Regions from separate parts of the Bradyrhizobium vignae genome, predicted to be linked through region 2. Evidence: riboswitches for the same ligand, from Rfam matches in the RefSeq annotation. Region 2 holds a riboswitch; the other holds the start of a gene.
What was found. A riboswitch is a leader RNA that binds a small molecule or an ion and turns the genes downstream of it on or off. The one in region 2 is predicted to bind cobalamin.
Positions count from the first base shown of each region.

Region 1: another riboswitch for cobalamin. It lies ahead of metE (5-methyltetrahydropteroyltriglutamate--homocysteine S-methyltransferase); the one in region 2 lies ahead of BRAD3257_RS40105 (TonB-dependent receptor).

Region 1 covers NZ_LS398110.1:6,552,040-6,555,446, reverse strand. Annotated here, with positions in the region: gene BRAD3257_RS31785 (nodulate formation efficiency C protein) at 1-158, opposite strand, end outside; gene BRAD3257_RS39435 (hypothetical protein) at 359-922, opposite strand; cobalamin riboswitch at 1,220-1,421, shown strand; gene metE (5-methyltetrahydropteroyltriglutamate--homocysteine S-methyltransferase) at 1,525-3,407, shown strand, end outside.
Region 2 covers NZ_LS398110.1:5,020,869-5,024,275, forward strand. Annotated here, with positions in the region: gene BRAD3257_RS40105 (TonB-dependent receptor) at 1-1,770, opposite strand, end outside; cobalamin riboswitch at 1,885-2,085, opposite strand; gene BRAD3257_RS24535 (histidine phosphatase family protein) at 2,158-2,730, shown strand; gene cobT (nicotinate-nucleotide--dimethylbenzimidazole phosphoribosyltransferase) at 2,723-3,407, opposite strand, start outside.

The DNA of each region.
Region 1 (3,407 bases), 1.5 Mb from region 2:
CCCCACATTCGAGGGACAAAAAGTGCCACCTTCGAAACGTTGGAGATAAGTTGTTCTATTGTCTCACCGTCTTGCGCTCGCCACGTTGACTTGAATCTTTCGATATGGGGGCTCTCGATGGCGCGAACACTGTTGCTTGTCGCAGCCAGCGCGGCCATACAGATCAACGATCGGCCGAGACAAAACAATAGCGCGCGTCTTCCAGACACTTTCCTCATAACCGCCGGCCTATTTGGTTTCATCCACACGTCATTCCAAGCGGGCAAGCTTCAACCTGCTATTCGCGAGCGCAAGAAGTTAGCGGCGACGCAACGAGGAGACCGATGGTGTCCCGTGCGAGCGGGCGCTCCCCTCTATGTCACGCGCCGCTAACTTCGCTCCCGGCGACAGCTTCAAGTTGCTGTGCTGGATATGCCCAGCAGGAGGACTGGGCATATCCGAAGACTTGCATTCCTCGTGCCAGGTAATAGACGGCAATTTGCACCGCTTTTTTGTCCTCTTTGTCGGCTTTCCGACTTGCGCACGTCTCGATGTTTACCTTCAACGCTACGCAACGCGGCTTATGCGTCCTTGCACGCACCGAATATTCGACGGCGCAGCTGAACGCCTCGACCAAGTTCCTGATGACAATTGGGAGCACGCTTGCCGCCATAGAACCGTTTCGTTCGTTGCCGGAATGTGGCTTTCGATCTCTGCCATCCTCTGGGCGCTCGCGGCCAAGAGGCCAGAGCGGCGTTTGCCGCTTCTTTCGCGACGTGCGGCTCGAGAGCAGCCTCCCGTTCGGTCCGCTTTGCGGTAGAAGGCCAACGACGACGAAGCCGATCTTGATCGCCGAGCATTTGGCGTTTGGCTGGTACTGCAAATCAACGTGCTGGTCAGGTATGTTGCTGGCTTTGCCAGGTGTCTTAGGCTTATTCAGCACGGATCGAGCTGGTCGATAGGGCGGCTGGATGGCGGACGCGCTCGAAGACCGGCGGGAAGCCGGGGCATCAAATGCGTTCTGCTCCAGGCAGCGGTGCCTGCCGGCGCAAGCCGCATTTGTCCCTTCCACCATCTGGCGTGCGGGCCCGGGGCAGCTGTGACGGTTATTACAATATGGCTGACTGGAGAGCCTTTCTCCATCGAGGCAACGATAAGGATGCGCGGCCCTTCGCGTAGCGGATGTCGCAGCACCAGCTTGAGACATAATCTGAGAGGTTGACGGAAGACTTGTCTTGCCGATATCCCAAGTCGTCGAGGTTCTCCGGTCCCACTTGATCCGGAGCTAAGAGGGAAGCCGGTGAAGATGCCGGCGCTGCCCCCGCAACTGTGAGCGGCGAGCCGCTGTCCAACGATGTCACTGAAGCCTGCGCGGCTTCGGGAAGGCCGGACAGCAGCAATGACCCGTGAGCCAGGAGACCTGCCCCGACAATATATTCGTCCACGGGCGGGGTGTCCCGGTGGTGCGCCAAGCAGCCGTCGCACCGTGCGACTTCCCCTGCCTGCGTCCGCCATGGCCTTTGCCCCCAACATGGGGTTAACGCTATGTCTCTTCTCTCCCTTCCGGTTGCCACGCTCGGAACGCCACGCATCGGTCCAAGGCGCGAGCTCAAACTCGCTCTAGAAAGCTACTGGGCCGGAAAAAGCAGCGAACAGCAGTTGCTCGAGGACGCAGCTGGCCTGCGTGCCGCGAACTGGGCTCGTCAGAAATCTATCGGCGTCACGGTCATTCCATCGAACGATTTCTCCCTCTATGACCAGGTGCTCGACACAAGTGTCATGGTTGGCGCCATCCCGGAGATCTACGCTTCGAAATCCGAACTCGTTTCGCTCAAGACGTACTTCGCCATGGCCCGTGGTTCACAAGTCGACGACCAGGATGCGACTTGCGGTGATCAACCGTGCGGAGTTGGCGCACCCGCGCAGGAGATGACCAAGTGGTTCGACACCAACTACCACTACATGGTTCCCGAGTTTCACACGAGACAGACTTTCAGGCTATGCTCTCGCAAGCCGATCGAGGAGTATGAGGAAGCCAAGGCTCTCGGCTTTCAGACCCGCCCTGTCCTGATCGGGCCGGTTACATTCCTAAAGCTCGGCAAGAGTCCCGATCCTGCGTTCCAGCCACTCTCGCTATTAGATAAGCTGATACCAGTCTATATCGAGGTTCTGCAGGAATTGGCCCAACGTGGGGCTAATTGGGTTCAGTTCGACGAGCCCTGCCTGGTTCTTGATCTGGATGAGGGGACGCGAAAATCTTTGCGGCATGCCTATGACCGGCTCGCAAAGGAGGGGCCGGCCATCAAGATCATGGTTGCCAGCTATTTCGGCGACCTCGGCGACAATCTGCACACCGCCTTGAGCTTGCCAGTTGCCGGACTGCATCTCGATCTGGTTCGAGCGCCACAGTTGTTGGACCAGATCATCGCTGGCGGCCGAAGTGATCTCGTCATGTCGCTCGGTGTCGTCGACGGCCGGAATGTATGGCGGTCGAATTTGTCCTCGCTGCGCCAACGGCTCGAACCCGTGATTGCGAAGCTCGGCAAAGATCGTGTACAGATCGCCCCATCCTGCTCTCTGCTTCATGTTCCGGTCGATGTTGGCCTCGAGACGGGGCTCGCTTCTGACGTCAAGAGCTGGCTTGCTTTCGCGGTCCAGAAGATGCGAGAGCTTGCGATCCTGGCGCGGGCACTCGCAGGCGACCAGAATGTCGCGCCAGCTCTTGCCGAGTCGGAATGTGCCGCGACTGTCCGCCAGACTTCGCCCAAAATCCGTGATGCCAATGTCGCTGTGCGGATGAAAGCGATCGATCAGACCATGCGTCGCCGCGCGAGCCCATTTGCCCGTCGTGCCGAGATCCAAAGCAATCGTTTCGGACTACCGCCTTTTCCTACCACGACGATCGGATCGTTTCCGCAAACCACAGAGGTCCGGAATGCCCGTGCGGCGCATGCGCGAGGCGCGATGAGCGACGAGCAATACGACAGGTTCCTCAAGGAGGAGACTGCGCGCGCTGTACATTGGCAGGAGGACATCGGTCTTGACGTCCTGGTGCACGGCGAGTTCGAGCGCAATGACATGGTGCAGTACTTCGGCGAGCACCTCGCCGGCTTCGCATTTACCAGGAACGGATGGGTGCAGTCCTACGGATCGCGCTGCGTCAGGCCACCGATCCTGTTTGGCGACGTAGTGCGGTCGAAGCCTATCACCGTAGGCTGGTGGTGCTACGCGCAATCGCTCACGAGGAAGCCGATGAAGGCGATGTTGACCGGACCCGTGACGATCTTGAACTGGTCTTTTGTTCGCGATGATATTCCCAGAAGCGAGGTCTGCCGCCAGATCGCGCTCGCGATTCGCGACGAAGTCCGCGATCTCGAGAATGCTGGAGCGACCATGATCCAGATCGACGAAGCGGCGCTTCGCGAAGG
Region 2 (3,407 bases):
GTGCTTGACGCCGGTCTCGTAGGTGCGCGCGGTGGTCAGGTCGAGCGGCTGGGTCGGCCCGAGCAGGAAGATGTTGTTGGCCGCGATGTCGGCGCCAGTGGCGTACTGGCTGAAGAAGGTCAGGCCGGGAACGGCCTCCCAGGTGTAGCCGATGCGGCCGGTGACCGGCGCCCAGTCTTTCGTGAAGGGAAAGCCTGCCTTCTCTAACCCGTTCTTGTCGGTCCAGTTGCGGTCGAGCCCGATGTGCTCGACACGCAGGCCGCCGATCAGCGCGAAACTGCGTGTCAGCTTCAACCGGTCCTCGAACGACAGCGCCTCGTTGTCGATGCGCGCGGTCTGCTGCTGCGTCGTGAGCAGACCGTAAAAGCCGCGGTTGGGATCGACCAGCGAAACGGAATCGCCTGGAAAATTTGCCGCGCCCGGCCTTACGAAATCGAGATAGCTCGACGAGAGCGTCGTGACCAGCCGGTTGTCGAAGCCCGCGAGATCGGTGTCCCAGATCAGGTCGGTAATGTTGCCGACCAGACGCTGGCTGTGTGCGACATAGAAGCGCTCGCGATCGACGAGGTTCGTGGTCGAGTTGAACGCCTCGACTTCGTTGTTGAACCAGGTCCGTTCTGCGCCGTAACCATAGGCCTGGCTCTTCAGCGTCAGGTCGGGCGCCAGCTTCAGCTCGAAGCCGCCGCGCAACCACACTTCCTGGGCGACGTTGCGGTTATCGAGGACGTTGTAATTGGTGTTGAAGGTGCGGTCGTCGATCGTGACCGCACCGAGATTGGTGCCGTTGTAGTTCGAGATGTAATTGCCGGACACGATCCCGCTCGTCGCGTGCGAACCGCTGAACGCGACCGGCACCAGCGGCGCGCCCCAATAGGCTTTGGAGCGATCCTCGCGGTACTCGACCGCGCCCCAGATCTTGAGACTGTCGGAGACACGGTAATTGAGCTGGCCGGACGCACTGAGCGTCTTGACGTTTGTGTCGTCGGCGAAGCCGTTGAGCGCGGAACGGCTGATGTCGAAGCGATAGTCGAGCCCCTGCACGTTCGTGCTGCCGCCGGAACCATAATGCGCACGGAACGAATTCAGCGAGTCCCAGGAGAAATCCGCCTCGTTGCGGATCGCTCCGGTATGCGGCTGCTTGGTGACGAAGTTGATCGCGCCGCCCGCGGCGCCCTCGCCCGAGATCAGCGAGGCCGGACCTTTCAGGAATTCCACGGCCTCCAGATTGGCGGTGTCGACGATCCGCGAGGTCATGTTCTGCGGACCGATCTTGATGCCGTTGTAGAGCGTGTTGATCTGGCTGTTGGTGAAGCCGCGCATCGAGAAGGCAGAAGGTTCAGCAGGATTGTCGCCGGAGGTGACGCCGACGGCGCCCTGCGCCACCTCGGACACTGTTCGATAACCCTGCTCGCGCATGGTCTCGGCGGAGATCACCTCGACCGTCGCGGGCGTCTGCCGCACCGTCAGGCCGAGCCGTGACGCACTTTCGGCAACGGCATTGCTGTTGAGCGGCGTTTGCGCCGTCGCATCCGGCGTGGCGGGTTTTGGTGCTGCGGATACAGCCGCCGCCCTGCGCGCTGCCGCGCGACGCGCGCCCGGTGCGTCCCGGGCAGCCGGCTTGCGCGGTTGGGCGGGCGATACCTCGACGGGCGGCAGCGGCTCCCGGGCTTGCTGCGCCAGTGCGGCCGGCAGATCAACAACGGCAAGTAATGTGAATGCGACGGAGGCAAGCGGGAAGCGGCGCGGTCGTACGTTACGGATGGAAGACACGGTATAGGACCTCGGTATGACGTCAGTGGCACGTCACAGCGAACGAGGTCTCACCCTTGGCCTTGAGCCGTCCGATGAAGCCGAATGTCTGTACTCCCCGACCGACATCTTCGCGTGTGACCACGGCTGACGGCAGGTCTCCTGGCTCGCGGGTCATGACCGCTTCGTCGCCTTCCCGGGACCGAGGACCCAGTGGCTCGTGACGAAGGATTATCCGCTCACAGTTGCGGGGGCAGCCACGGTATTGGGGACAACGCCCCGCACCGCATTCCCTTTTCATTCCCTCTCGGGAAAACCGTCACGAGCATCTAGGATTACCACCAGGACAGAGTCAATGTGGCAGTTGCGGCGTTGTGGCCACAGCGACCAACTTCCTTGGAGATAAGCATGGAAGGCGAGACCCTCCTCTGGTTGATACGGCATGCGGCCGTCGAGGGCGCGGCCGGAGCGATCCATGCAGACGATGCGCGGGCCGATCTCGGCGATCACGCGGCATTGGCGGCTCTGCGGCAGCGCTTGCCGCCGGACGCCACCAGCTATGCCAGCCCGTCGCGGCGCACGGTCGAGACGGCGCGCGCACTGGGGCTCGCACCGGAGTTGGTCAGCGAATTCCGCGAGCAGGATTTCGGTGACTGGACCGGCCATCGGCATGACGAGCTCGCCGCGACCGGTGGCGATGCCTATCCGCAGTTCTGGCGCGATCCGGCGCGCGGACGGCCGCCGAACGGCGAAAGCTTTGTCGATCAGGTCGCGCGCGTCCGGCTGGGTCTGTCGCGGATTGGCGCAGGCTCCGCAGCGCTGGTCGTACATTCCGGCACCATCCGCGCCGCGCTCTGCATCGCGCTGGACCTGACACCGCAAGCCGCCTTGCGCTTCGTGATCGATCCGCTGTCGCTCACCCGGATCGATCGGCTCGCGAACGGCTGGCGCGTCGTTTCCGTCAATCAGCGCATCAGCTAGGCCGATCCGGTACGTTGGCCTGTGCGAACGTCGCCATTCCGTTGTGAAGCGCACAGGCCGAGCGGACCAGCGGCAGCGCGATGGCCGCACCCGATCCTTCGCCAAGCCTGAGATCGAGGCTGATCAGCGGCTGCACGTCCAGGGCTCGAAGCACGAGGCGATGCCCCTGCTCTGCCGATTGATGCGAGGGCAACAGGTAAGGCTGGCACGACGGATTGAGCCGCACTGCTGCCAGGGCCGCGACCGACACGATGAAGCCGTCGATCAGCACAGGGATGCGGCTCTGCGCGGCCGCAATGATTGCACCTGAGATCGCCGCGATCTCGAGGCCGCCGACGGCGCACAGGATCTTCTCGGCCGAGGCTCCGGCAACGCCGTGGCGTGCAATCGCCGCATCGATCACCCGCGCCTTGTGCGCGCGGCCCAATGCATCGACGCCGGTGCCGCTGCCCGCGATCTCCTCGGCGCTCACGCCGAGCAGGCTCGCCGCGATCGCCGCTGACGTCGTGGTGTTGCCGATGCCCATCTCGCCGAAGATCAGCAAATCGGGCTGACTGGCCTCGGCGCGCACCACCGCGCGCTTGCCGGCTTCGAAGGCGAAGGCCAATTCCGCCGGCGTGAGCGCAGCCTCGACGCTGAAATCGCGCGTGCCGCTGCGCGGCTTGTCGGTGACGACG